3 regions of the Dehalogenimonas sp. NIT-SK1 genome follow, and region 3 is predicted to be linked to each of the others. Evidence: a T-box and tRNA genes for the amino acid it is inferred to sense, from the RefSeq annotation. Region 3 holds a T-box; the other regions hold tRNA genes.

Evidence for each region. The T-box of region 3 lies ahead of ileS (isoleucine--tRNA ligase). A T-box ahead of a tRNA ligase gene usually reads a tRNA of that ligase, here a tRNA-Ile.
Region 1: it has a tRNA-Ile gene. The T-box ahead of ileS (isoleucine--tRNA ligase) is inferred to sense a tRNA for this amino acid. The anticodon was not compared.
Region 2: it has a tRNA-Ile gene. The T-box ahead of ileS (isoleucine--tRNA ligase) is inferred to sense a tRNA for this amino acid. The anticodon was not compared.

What each region holds. Positions count from the first base shown of each region.
Region 1 covers NZ_AP042352.1:978,070-982,334, forward strand. The annotation lists gene mfd (transcription-repair coupling factor) at 1-1,467, shown strand, start outside; tRNA gene ACZ48S_RS05110 (tRNA-Ile) at 1,515-1,589, opposite strand; gene ACZ48S_RS05115 (FmdB family zinc ribbon protein) at 1,600-2,268, opposite strand; gene lysS (lysine--tRNA ligase) at 2,424-3,908, shown strand; gene serS (serine--tRNA ligase) at 3,915-4,265, shown strand, end outside.
Region 2 covers NZ_AP042352.1:1,265,960-1,270,224, reverse strand. The annotation lists gene ACZ48S_RS06580 (HEAT repeat domain-containing protein) at 1-484, shown strand, start outside; rRNA gene ACZ48S_RS06575 (16S ribosomal RNA) at 708-2,206, shown strand; tRNA gene ACZ48S_RS06570 (tRNA-Ile) at 2,414-2,490, shown strand; gene ACZ48S_RS06565 (hypothetical protein) at 2,616-2,906, shown strand; gene ACZ48S_RS06560 (two-component system sensor histidine kinase NtrB) at 2,978-4,105, opposite strand.
Region 3 covers NZ_AP042352.1:806,109-810,373, reverse strand. The annotation lists gene ileS (isoleucine--tRNA ligase) at 1-1,799, opposite strand, end outside; T-box leader at 1,835-2,079, opposite strand; gene jag (RNA-binding cell elongation regulator Jag/EloR) at 2,166-2,819, opposite strand; gene ACZ48S_RS04230 (YidC/Oxa1 family membrane protein insertase) at 2,737-3,690, opposite strand; gene ACZ48S_RS04225 (PQQ-binding-like beta-propeller repeat protein) at 3,704-4,265, opposite strand, start outside.

The DNA of each region.
Region 1 (4,265 bases), 170 kb from region 3:
TTAGCACAACAACATTATTCGACCTTTAAAAAAAGATTAGCCGCATTCCCCATAGAAGTTGAGGTCATCTCCCGGTTTCGCAATCACAATGAACAGCAAAATATTTTAAAAGCTTTAAAAACCAACTCTATAGATATTATTATAGGTACGCATCGTTTAATCCAAAAAGACGTCAAATTTTTAAATCTCGGCTTGCTTATTATAGATGAGGAACAAAGATTTGGAGTGATGCACAAAGAACTCATCAAAAACATGAGTAAAAATATTGATGTTCTAACTCTATCAGCCACCCCTATTCCCAGGACATTGTATTTTTCACTCACAGGGGTAAGAGACATGAGCGTGATTTCTACCCCACCCGGCGAAAGGCTGCCAATCAAAACGTTTGTTACTGCATACAACGAACAACTCATACGTGAAGCCATATTGCGTGAATTTGAACGCGATGGACAAGTATATTTTGTCCATAACCAGGTTAGAAGTATTAAATCAATTGCTGAGAAACTGCAAAACCTAGTACAAGAAGCATCATTTATCGTAGCCCATGGCCAAATGCCTGAAGAAGAATTGGAAAATGCCATGGCTGACTTCACAGAAGGTAAAATAGTTGTTCTCGTTTGTACAACTATTATTGAAAGTGGACTTGATGTCCCCAATGCCAATACTCTAATTGTAAATGATGCAGACAGATTTGGCTTAACGCAATTATACCAACTTAGAGGTCGAGTGGGCCGTGGAGTCAATCTTGCTTATGCGTACTTTATTTACGAAAAGAGCAAGCAATTAACGCGTGATGCTGAACAGCGCCTGCGTACAATTTTTGAAGCGGGGGAACTTGGGGCAGGCTATGAAATTGCCATGAGGGACCTTGAAATTCGCGGAGCTGGCACTTTATTAGGAACCAAACAAAGCGGCCATATAACAGCAGTTGGTTTCAATCTTTATTCCAGTCTTTTGAGAGAAGCCGTATCAGATCTGAAATCCAGAAAGGGTTCCTATCAATCTGACCGTGATTACACAACAACAGGAGACCATATACCCATTATCGACTTGCCCCTATCAGCATTTGTCCCTGATACCTTCATAAGCAGTATAAACGCTCGCATTGATCTATACCGACGCCTAAACAACCTGCAGGAGAAGCAGGAACTCAACGATATGGAGTTGGAAATAAAAGATCGGTTTGGTATATTTCCTGTTGAAGTTAGCAATCTTTTATATATAATTAGGCTAAAGCTACTATGTAAATCAACAGAGATACATAGAATTATATTGCAGGAAAACCAAATAGTAATTAGCTTTAATAAAGAAAATAGAAGCATTGACATTAATGCGATATTGTCGGCTGACCGAACTGTGAGAGCTTCCAATAATAAAATCTGGATACCCTATACAGAATCTGATTTTACTTGGACAGATAAACTTGAAAAAATAATTTGGAAACTAGCGAAAAATGGGAGTAATTAGCGGAAGCATCTTTAAGACGCTTCCGCTATTCAATACAAACTTATTTATGGTGGGCTCGGCAGGTTTCGAACCTGCGACCAAGCGGTTATGAGCCGCCCGCTCTGCCACTGAGCTACGAGCCCAGTTGGCACGCTACAAGTACTGCTCGTTCTCAGGAATCCCTTCTTCTTCATCCAATCCAGTTTTCTTCTTCTTTTCGAAGCGGCTTCCTTTCTTCTCGCCACGAGGCTTGAATACGGGCGGATAATCAAATTCGGCTTTATCTTCTTCCCAAGCTTCAGTCAGAGGATTCCATTTCATCTTCTCTTTCTGTGCCTGTTCCTCGGCTTCTATCTTTTCCAATTCTTTAAGAGCTAAATAACGTTCCTTCTCCTTGGGATCAACACTTGTAGATTTTAAGGCCCATTTAGCGTAATCTTGTTCCGCGGTCTCTTTAGTTCTCTGTTCATCAGCCTCTTTTTCTTTTCTGGCCATTTCTTCTTTTGCCCATTCCACCCAGGCTTCGGGGCCTCTGCCACATGCCTCTTGTCGCTCTTGTCTCCAACGTGCGAGAGGGTCAGGGTCTTTAATTTTTTGTTCTTCCATTTTGCGCTCAGACAACCACATCTTTTCAGCTGCTTTGTCCTTAGCATGAAGATAATGGTCAGGAGGAGTGGCGGTTACATGTGAAAAGGCTGATATGATGCGGTCACACTCGACATTGCATTTTTCACATAGAGTTACTGCATCACATTCGCTGAAAGGTCTTCTTAATTCAAAAGTTTGACGGCACTGAGGACAAATATACTCATAGATAGGCATGGTGCTTACTCCCTCTGATACGAATAATACGATTAAATTGTAGCACTAATAGAACTTCTACGGCAAGCAGAACAATATCATAACTTTGCCATGAATAATCCTATAAACTATAATTGTGAGAATTCACAACGGACCCAAAACATTGAGAGAGTAATATGACTTCACGATTCGACCGAATTACCGATGACCGCTTAGAGAAATTAAACCGACTTAAAGAATTGGGGATAGATCCATACCCTCCCCGTTTCCAGCGGAGTCATACTAATAAACAAGCGGTTACTCTGCTAGAAAATGCCGAACAAAACAACGTTAAACCTCCAGAAGTTACATTAGGCGGTCGGATTATATCACGTCGTGGCATGGGTAAATTGAGTTTCTTGGACATCAGGGATGATGGTGGAAAAATCCAATTATTCTGCAGCAAAGCCAATCTTGTTGAATCCAGCAATAAAATTATAAATCTCTTAGACATTGGTGACATAATCGGAGCAAAGGGTACATTAATACGTACTCGGACCGGAGAAGCCTCTGTTAATGTGCAGACCTTAACTGTTTTAAATAAATCATTACAACCATTGCCCGAAAAATGGCATGGACTTCAAGATATTGAAAAACGTCATCGGCAAAGATATCTTGATTTAATATCTAATCCGGAATTAAAAGCTAATTTTCGGAAAAGGGCTCAGATAATAACAAATATCAGGCGATTTCTTGACTCAAAAGGATTTACTGAAGTAGAAACGCCTGTGCTTCAATCATTGGCTTGCGGGGCTGCTGCCCGACCGTTTATCACCCATCATAATTCACTGCAGCAAGATATGTATCTGCGTATAGCCCTCGAGCTTCATCTCAAGCGTCTTATTGTTGGTGGTTTCGATGGCGTATATGAAATAGGTCGCATATTCCGAAATGAAGGTATATCACATAAGCACAACCCAGAATTTACCATGCTTGAATGCTACCAAGCCTATGCTGACTACAACGACATGATGACTTTAGTTGAAACTATGATATCCCATATCGTTAAAGAACTCACCGGCACATATACTGTTGTCCGTAATAATGTGAAACTGGATTTTTCGCCACCATGGCCAAGGTTGGATTTGAAAACTATTCTGCTTGAAAAAACCGGCGTGGATTTTGTAAAACACCACAGTTCAGATTCACTGAAAAAACGAATCAAGGAACTTGGATTGGATGTTGATTTATCTAAAGACAAGGGCAAGATTATTGATGAATTATTATCACATTATGTAGAACCTTATCTTATTCAACCATGTTTTCTGATTGATTACCCGTTAGAAATGTCCCCCTTGGCAAAAACAAAACCGGAAGAACCCAAAATCGTTGAGCGCTTTGAAGCTTTCGTTGATTGCATGGAAATTGCAAATGCGTTTTCGGAACTTAATGATCCCATGGAACAGGAACGACGCTTCTCTAAACAATTAGAACAGAGCGGGCACGTTAAACAGAGCGATGATACTGAAACAATGGATGAAGATTTTATTACCGCCCTTGAATATGGTATGCCTCCGACGGGTGGTTTAGGGGTAGGCATAGACCGATTGGTTATGTTACTTACCGACAACAATTCCATAAGAGAAGTTATCCTCTTTCCGACACTTAAGGAAAAGGAGTAAATAATTATGATAGACCTAAAATTGCTTCGTGAAGAACCGGATAAGGTTAAAGAATACATGGCAAGCCGTCAATCATCCGCCCCGATTGAAGAGATACTGGAAAATGACATTTTACGGCGTTCAAAAACCCAGGAATTGGACGAACTAAGAAGACAAAGAAAAGAGTTGGCTAAACATCGTCCATCGGACCCGGAAAAAGGTCGCTCGATACGAGAAAAACTCAGCCTTCTAGAAGAAGAGCTACGCGAACTTGATAGTACCATTCTGAATTACCTGCTTCAAATACCTAATATCCCTCAAAATAGTACCCCATATGGTAAAAGTGAAGCTGATAACGTGATACTCAGGTATGAAGGA
Region 2 (4,265 bases), 460 kb from region 3:
AGAGCCCGATGAAGTACGCCGCCGGGCACTGGAATCCGTGTCTTACTTGTCCGAACCGGCAGTGGCTGAAGCTGTGGCCGAAGCTTATGATTCCGGTGATCCCGATATGCGCGCCAGCGCCATCTGCGCCGCCGGACGCAACCTGGACCCCCGGTGGCTGGATATGCTGCTGGATGAACTGTCCAGTGATATCCCGGAAGTCCGTCACCAGGCCATTTTCGCCTGCGGTGAGTTTGAAGATGAATCAGCGGTGCCGCAGCTTATAAGCCTGACCCGGGACGCTGACGCCCAGATACGGTTGGCCTCGGTCAACGCGCTGGGTAAAATCGGCGGAGCTGAAGCAGAACGTCATTTGCGGGAGTTGGCGGATAGCGGTGATGAGGCGATGGCGGAACTGGCCGGGGCAGTGCTGGAAGACATGGTTTCCGATGATGAAATCATGGAGATTCTGTCCAATGACGCTGAATCCAGGGGTCTGAAATAGCGGCCGCGGAAATTAAAAAAACTTAAAATATATATTTACTGAGCTGCTGTTTCCGCTTGTTTACGATTGAGAAATCGGCCGCATCCGCACCCCAAGCCTTGACACGCTATTGTCGGCTGTGATATTATCTCTATTCGTCAGCGATTGACGAGGCACCTTAACAACTGAATAGCGGAAGGAAAAATAAGCCAATTTTATTGCAGCGTAAATTCTTTTTTTAAATAGCTTGGAGAGTTTGATCCTGGCTCAGGATGAACGCTAGCGGCGCGCCTTATGCATGCAAGTCGAACGGTCCTTCGCAAGAAGGATAGTGGCAGACGGGTGAGTAATAGATAAGTAACCTGCCCTTAAGTGGGGGATAACACTCCGAAAGGAGTGCTAATACCGCATGTGGTGCTCTTTCACAAGGAGGATCACTAAAGTCGCAAGACGCTTGAGGAGGGGCTTGTCTCCGATTAGCTTGTTGGTGGGGTAACGGCCTACCAAGGCTATGATCGGTAGCTGGTCTGAGAGGATGGTCAGCCACACTGGAACTGAGACACGGTCCAGACTCCTACGGGAGGCAGCAGCAAGGAATCTTGGGCAATGGGCGAAAGCCTGACCCAGCGACGCCGCGTGAGGGATGACGGCCTTCGGGTTGTAAACCTCTTTTCTCAGGGAAGAATAATGACGGTACCTGAGGAATAAGTCTCGGCTAACTACGTGCCAGCAGCCGCGGTAATACGTAGGAGGCGAGCGTTATCCGGATTTATTGGGCGTAAAGTGGGCGTAGGTGGTCTTTCAAGTCGGATGTGAAATCTCCCGGCTCAACTGGGAGCGGTCATCCGATACTGTTGGACTTGAGTATGGCAGGAGAAAACGGAATTCCCGGTGTAGTGGTGAAATGCGTAGATATCGGGAGGAACACCAGAGGCGAAGGCGGTTTTCTAGGCCAAAACTGACACTGAGGCCCGAAAGCGTGGGGAGCGAACAGGATTAGATACCCTGGTAGTCCACGCCCTAAACACTGGATACTAGGTATAGGGAGTATCGACCCTCTCTGTGCCGAAGCTAACGCTTTAAGTATCCCGCCTGGGGAGTACGGTCGCAAGACTAAAACTCAAAGGAATTGACGGGGGCCCGCACAAGCAGCGGAGCGTGTGGTTTAATTCGATGCTACACGAAGAACCTCACCAGGGCTTGACATGTTAGAAGTAGTGAACCGAAAGGGGATCCACCTGTCAAGTCAGGAGCTATCACAGGTGCTGCATGGCTGTCGTCAGCTCGTGCCGTGAGGTGTATGGTTAAGTCCTGCAACGAGCGCAACCCTTATTGCTAGTTATATTCTCTAGCGATACTGCCTCGCAAAACGGGGAGGAAGGTGGGGATGACGTCAAGTCAGCATGGCCTTTATGCCCTGGGCTACACACACGCTACAATGGGCGGTACAATGGGTTGCCACCGGGTGACCGGGAGCTAATCCCCAAAACCGTCCTCAGTTCGGATTGCAGGCTGAAACTCGCCTGCATGAAGTCGGAGTTGCTAGTAAACGCGTGTCAGCATAGCGCGTTGAATACGTTCTCGGGCCTTGTACACACCGCCCGTCACGTCATGAAAGTTGGTAACACCTGAAGTCGATAGGCTAACCCGCAAGGGAGGCAGTCGCCCAAGGTGGGACTGATGATTGGGACGAAGTCGTAACAAGGTAGCCGTAGCGGAAGCTGCGGCTGGATCACCTCCTTTCTAAGGAGATTGAGAGCTTCGGTTCTCCACTCCTAGGTCGATCTTCGGCGCAAGCCGGAGTCTTTATTGGTAGACCTTTCCTTCCGCTATTCAGAGGTTAAGGTGAAACTTTTTATGAACAAAAAAAACGGCGTGGCAGTAATGTCACGCCGCTTGATTTTAGAGGCTTCACTGGGTTAGAATAACCTTCGTTCGTTTCCATCCCCCGGGCCATTAGCTCAGTTGGTTAGAGCGCGGTCCTGATAAGACCGAGGTCCCTGGTTCGAGACCAGGATGGCCCACCATCTAACATAGAAGAATCTCTTTTCGTTTTCGCATTTATTCCTTTAATTAATTATCCTTCCTTAACTTCATTTTAGAACCGCGTTTTTGAAAAAATTATTGCATAATACCAACTATGGAGTTTTCCATGTCGGTTAAAAGGAACAAGATACTACTGTATAATCTGCTCGCCCTGGCAATTATTGCTGCGGCGCTGGCGGTGTTTGATGCTTCTTTAGAATTGGGCAATTTTCATGGCATGGTATTTTCCCTTTATCTCGCTTACGCCACTGCTTTGTTCGTTATAGTCAATCTGATATTGGCTTTAATCTACTGGCGAAAAAGGGAAGTGGAAAAGCGAAAAGGTTTCCTGTCCGCCGCGTCGGTGGTAGCTATTGCCGGAGCTTTCGCGGCGTATTTTCTAGGCCCGCTGTTTTAAGAATCCACTTTTTTGATCAATATGCCCTGAACGACAGAAAATTCAACCTTGATGGTTGTAAAGAATCGTTATTAGTTTTCATCAAGCGGCAGCTTGACGATAAACTCCGCGCCGTTATCAGGTTCACTTTTGGCTTCGATAGTTCCGCCATGCTCCATGATGATGGTGCGGGAAATGGAAAGACCCAGGCCGGTGCCTTCACCCGGTTCCTTGGTGGTAAAGAACGGGTTGTATAACTTGGATAGGGCATCCGGAGAAAGGCCATGTCCGTCATCTTTGAATGAGATGAGAATAAAGCCGTTCTCTTGTTTGGTGGATATAGTCAGAGTGCCCCGTCCGTGAGCCTTTTTCATGGCGTGCTCAGCATTGACCAGCAGGTTCATGAATACCTGCTGCAGCTGTCCTGGGTCGGCGGTTATCCACGGCAGACCGGCGGCAAACTCTTTTTTCACCTTGATGCTGTTTGTTTCTAACACATACTGCCGGAATTCCAGGGTGGCGTTGATAACTTCATGAACGTCCAGCCTGGTCCGAAAGGGCTTGGTCTGGCGGGCGAAAGACAGCATGCGGGATACTATTTCCTTGATCCTGATGCTGCCGTCATTGATAATGCCGACCTGTTCTTTTACATCCGACGGCAGGTCCTGTTCATACAGCAACTGAGAAAAGCCGATGACGCCGGTCAGCGGATTGTTGATTTCATGGGCGATTCCTGCGGCCATTTCTCCTACTGTAGCCAGCCGGGCCGCTACCTCAGCCTTGTCCCGCAGGTGTTCCTGCTCTTCTTCCATCTTCTTGCGCTGGGTAATATCCTTGAATATATGGACAGCCCCGATGATATCACCCTGGTCATCAAATAGGGGCGACAGGGCGCACTCAAGATGTTTCCGCAGGGTGGGTTCGAATATTTCGTGGCTGCAGGTCTGGTTTTCGGTCACAACCTGGTCAAAAGTGCACTGCGGGTGAGGATCAAGCAGGTTATGGACAACTTCATGACATAAAACGCCCACCAGGTCTTTGGGTTCCCGGCCGAAGGCCTCGGCAAAGGCTTTGTTGACTTTGATAATCCGGCGGTCACGCCCGATTATGGCGATCATGTCGGTGATGGAATCGAAAGTCGCCCGCCATTCTTCAGCCGCCTTTCTCAGAGCCAGCTGGTAGTGCTTGCGGGCGGCAATATCTTCATTAATGGCCAGCATACTGCGCAGCGAAGTGGAGGCAAGCAACCCCAGGCCCTGTATCAGGTACAGGTCTGACGGCAGGAACTCCTGTTTGGATGATTTGGGAGACAGGAAAAGATAACCTATACGCCGGTCTCCTGCGGTAAGCGGCACCATGAAAGCTGCCCTGGGTTCAATA
Region 3 (4,265 bases):
GTGGACAAGGCGTGCAGGCTGTAAAACCAACCCCTGGTCTGGTCAATAGCCTCGCAGATATAGTCCGCCGGAAAACGTCCGTCTTCAAAAATAGCGGAACTGCCGCTTTCAAAGGGGTAATGATATTGAGCCACCGGCATGGCCCCGGAATCAAACCAGCAGTCAATGACATCGGCAACACGCTGCATTTTTCCGCCGCATTCGGAACAATCATAAACAGCTTGGTCAACATAGGGACGGTGGAGGTCGAGCGGGTCGGTTAACCCGGAAAATCCGGATTTATTTTTTAATTCTTCCAAGCCGCCAACGCATTCGGTCTGGGCGCATTCACGGCAGCGCCAGACAGGTACCGGTGTGCCCCAGTACCTTTCACGGGAAAAAGCCCAGTCAACATTGTTTTTTAACCAGTCGCCGAAGCGCCCGTTTTTAATATGGCCGGGATACCAGTTGATTGCCTCGTTGCCCTCTATCAGCGATTCGCGGCACGCGGTAGTACGGATATACCAGCTTTGCTTGGCGAAATACAGCAGTGGTGTAGCACAGCGCCAGCAAAAAGGATAGGTATGATAGATTTGTTCACTCTTGAACATCAGATTTCTTTGTTCAAGATCCTTAATAATCATCGTGTCAGCCTGCTTGACAAACTTACCGGCTCCCGGGTAATTACCGGTCACTTTTCCCTGCAGGTCAACGTGGTGAATAAAATACAGGCCATGCTTCTGGCCGGAACCGTAATCCACCTCGCCGTAAGCCGGTGCGGTATGAACAATCCCGGTACCGTCGTCCATGGAAACATAATCCGCCGCGATTACCGGAAAAAACAATTCCTCTTGAGCGACAGCTTTAAGCTCCCCTTTCTGCAACCGGCTGACCGGCACTCCAAACTCAAATGGATTGTAGAGCGGCCGGTAACGCAGCCCTTCCAAGCTGGCGCCGGATATAGAACCGGCTTTGGTTTCATCCCCCAAGCCGTTGCAGTGGAGCAGAGCCTCAGCCAGTACCAAATACTCTTCACCCAGGTCCAGTACGGCATATTCAGCCGAATCAGATACCGCCAGTGCCGTATTTGCCGGCAGCGTCCAGGGAGTGGTTGTCCATGCCAGCAGGCTGACAGGCTTATCCTGGAACTGCCGCAAATCGCCGGTTATTGATGACGGCTCAACCTGGAATTTCACGTATACGGAGGGGTCTTTGGTATTTTCTTCGTACCCCAAAGCGACCTCATGAGATGACAGAGAGGTGCCGCAACGGGGACAGTGCGGGGTAACTTTATGTCCCTGGTAAACCAATCCCTTGTCCCACAACCGCTTTACCACCCACCATCCGCTTTCTATGTAATCATTGTTCATGGTTACATAGGCATCATCCAGGTCAACCCAGTAACCGATCCGCTCCGTCAGCGTATTCCAGTCATTCACATAACGGAACACCGATTCCCGGCATTTACGGTTAAATTCGGCAATTCCAAACTGTTCTATATCTGTTTTGCTCTTAAAGCCCAGTTCTTTTTCGACTTCCAGCTCTACCGGCAGTCCGTGGGTATCCCATCCGCCTATGCGGGGAGCATAATACCCTTTCATGACTTTATAACGCGGTATTATATCCTTAAATACTCTGGAAAGCACATGGTGTATCCCCGGTTTGCCGTTGGCCGTAGGCGGCCCTTCATATAGAGTGAATCTTTTACCACCCCGGCGATTCTCGATGCTGCGTTTAAAAACATCTTTCCGCGACCATTCCCCTAGGATGTTTTCTTCTAATTCGGGAAAACTGACACGGCTGGATACTGGCTCAAACATTAAACAAACCCCTTATAATAAAAATATCCCGTCCTCTGAGGGACGGGAAAATATAACCCGCGGTACCACCCTGTTTCCTTCACAAAAATGAAGGCTCTCATTTCAGGCACAACCATGCCCTGCCGCTATAACGGTCGGCTCCGTCCCCGGTTACTGGAAAAACACTTCGTTCACCTGGAAGCTCGGGAGTGATTTTCACCAGGTTGTATCCCGTCCGCTCGCACCGTACCGGACTCGCTGTGGCTTAAACCCGGCTACTCCTCTCCGTCATAGCTTTGTTGTAAGATTAGCATAAGACTGACGGAATCGGCAAATCATTTCTTCTCACCAAACATCCTGCTTTATGTCTAGTATTGCCCCGGATGGTCAGGAATCTTCCCGGGGAACCACAACAACCTTGCGTTCTTCTCCCATGCCCACGCTCTGCGTAGTGACTACGGGGTCATTAGCCAGCACCAGGTGAATGATGCGACGCTCAAAGGCGGACATCGGGTCAAGTGAAAAAGGCATCTTTTTGGTACGTACCTGCTCTGCGGTGCGACGGGCCAGTGTTTCCAGGGATTTAAACCGCCGCTGTCGGTAACCATTGACGTCAACCAGAATCGGCAGGTATTCACCTATACGCTGCGCGGCTAAAATCCTTACCAAATATTGAAAATTGGACAGGGTCTGACCGTGCCGCCCGATCAAAAGCCCAAGATCATCACCCAATATGTCAAAAACCAAACCCGATTCGTTTTCGGCTTCTTCGGTAATCATGGCATCAGGCAGATATTCAACATCGGCGTCAAAGTCCATACGCTCAACGATATTGCCAATAATGTCTTTTATCTGGGCTACTGCCTCATCGGCGCACAGCGCGGCTTTGGGTTGCCTGTCCTCTTTTAACCTGGCCAGAATGCAGGCTTCTTCAGCTCCCAATCCAAACAAACCGTTGCTACCTTCGCTTATTACGTCGATCTCTATTTCGTCCTTGCTTGCCTTTAGTTTTTCCAGGGCGCGGCTTGTCGCTTCTTCCACCGTCCGCCCGTATATCTCCAGGTGTTCCATCTACTATCTCCTCGGACTGCTCCACCACGACGTTGGACGCCGGCTTTGCATCAGCTTTTTCGTTTTTCTTGATACGTTTTTTGATATCCCGATCCCGGTCGAAACGCGCCATCAGACCCTCTATCATCGGCTTCAATTCACCCGGACCGGTAGCAAAAAACTGCATGATAACGCGCAATATACTGGAGGTCAGCCAATACAGGGCCAAACCAGCCGGGAAAGTTATGGATATAAAAACGAACATACCCGGCATCATATAAAGCATCATCTTGCTCTGGGCCGCCACTTTGGGATCACTTGAGGAAGGTGTGGTCATTTTCTGCTGAATGAACATGACGCCGCCCACCAGGAAGGCCAACAGATAATCCGGCACCGCAAGGTTAACCCAGAGAAACTGGCTGTCCAAAGGCAATGATTGAAACAGGACCGGCCAGTCATAAAGGCGCCCGGACAGGTTAAGAAAATCTTCCGGAGTTACCGCCAGCACCCGGATAATGGACTGGTAAAGCGCAATCCAGATAGGCATCTGCAAAAGCATCGGCACCAGGCACCCGGAGGCGGAGGCGCCTGACTCTTTCATCAAAGCCATCTGTTCCTGGGCCAGCTTTTGCCTGTCTTTAGCGTACTTTTTCTGCAGCTCCTGAATCTTTGGCTGAAGTTCCTGCATTGCCTTGGCCGCCCGCATCTGCTTCCTGGTAAGGGGGTACATTACGGCAAATATTACTGCAGTCAATACCACCACCGTCAGCCCGAAACTGTTGAACAAGATGCTGGACAGCCAAACCATGACGTTGATCAGCGGATTCAGTATTATAAGGTCCCATATTGCGCCAATATCCACTCAAATACCTCTTCTATTGAACAGTGTGCAGCCATATCTGAGCGCCGGTGACTATGTTTAGAGCGTAAATCGCCTCATTAGTTTGTGAATGAACATAAACTACATCACCGCTGGCAGCCAATGGCGCCCTGACTGTAACCTCAAGTTCGGTTAATATTTCGCTGGTCCCTTCCGCGGGATCAATAATAAAAATGGTGCCGCCCTGGTCAGCAACTACTATTTTTCCGTTCACGGCAACCGGGGTAGAAGATACCGGAGCGTTTAATTCGTATTCAGCCACCAGATTGCCGCTGGACGCTTCAACCGCATAAACTTTATTATCAGTATTAGGAGCATAAATTACGCCGTCATGAACAACTGGCTGCGTCCAGAACCAGCGTTCAGCCTGGAAACTCCATGCCAGTTCACCGGTTTCCTTGTCCAGAGCGTACATGTTCCGGTCCAAAGAACCGACAATAACGTTGTCTTCATATATTACCGCGGTTCCATTGAATACGCCGTCCGCCTCAAACTGCCATATCTGACTTCCGGTTTCAGCATCCAGGGCATAAAACTTACTATCAAAGGAGCCGATA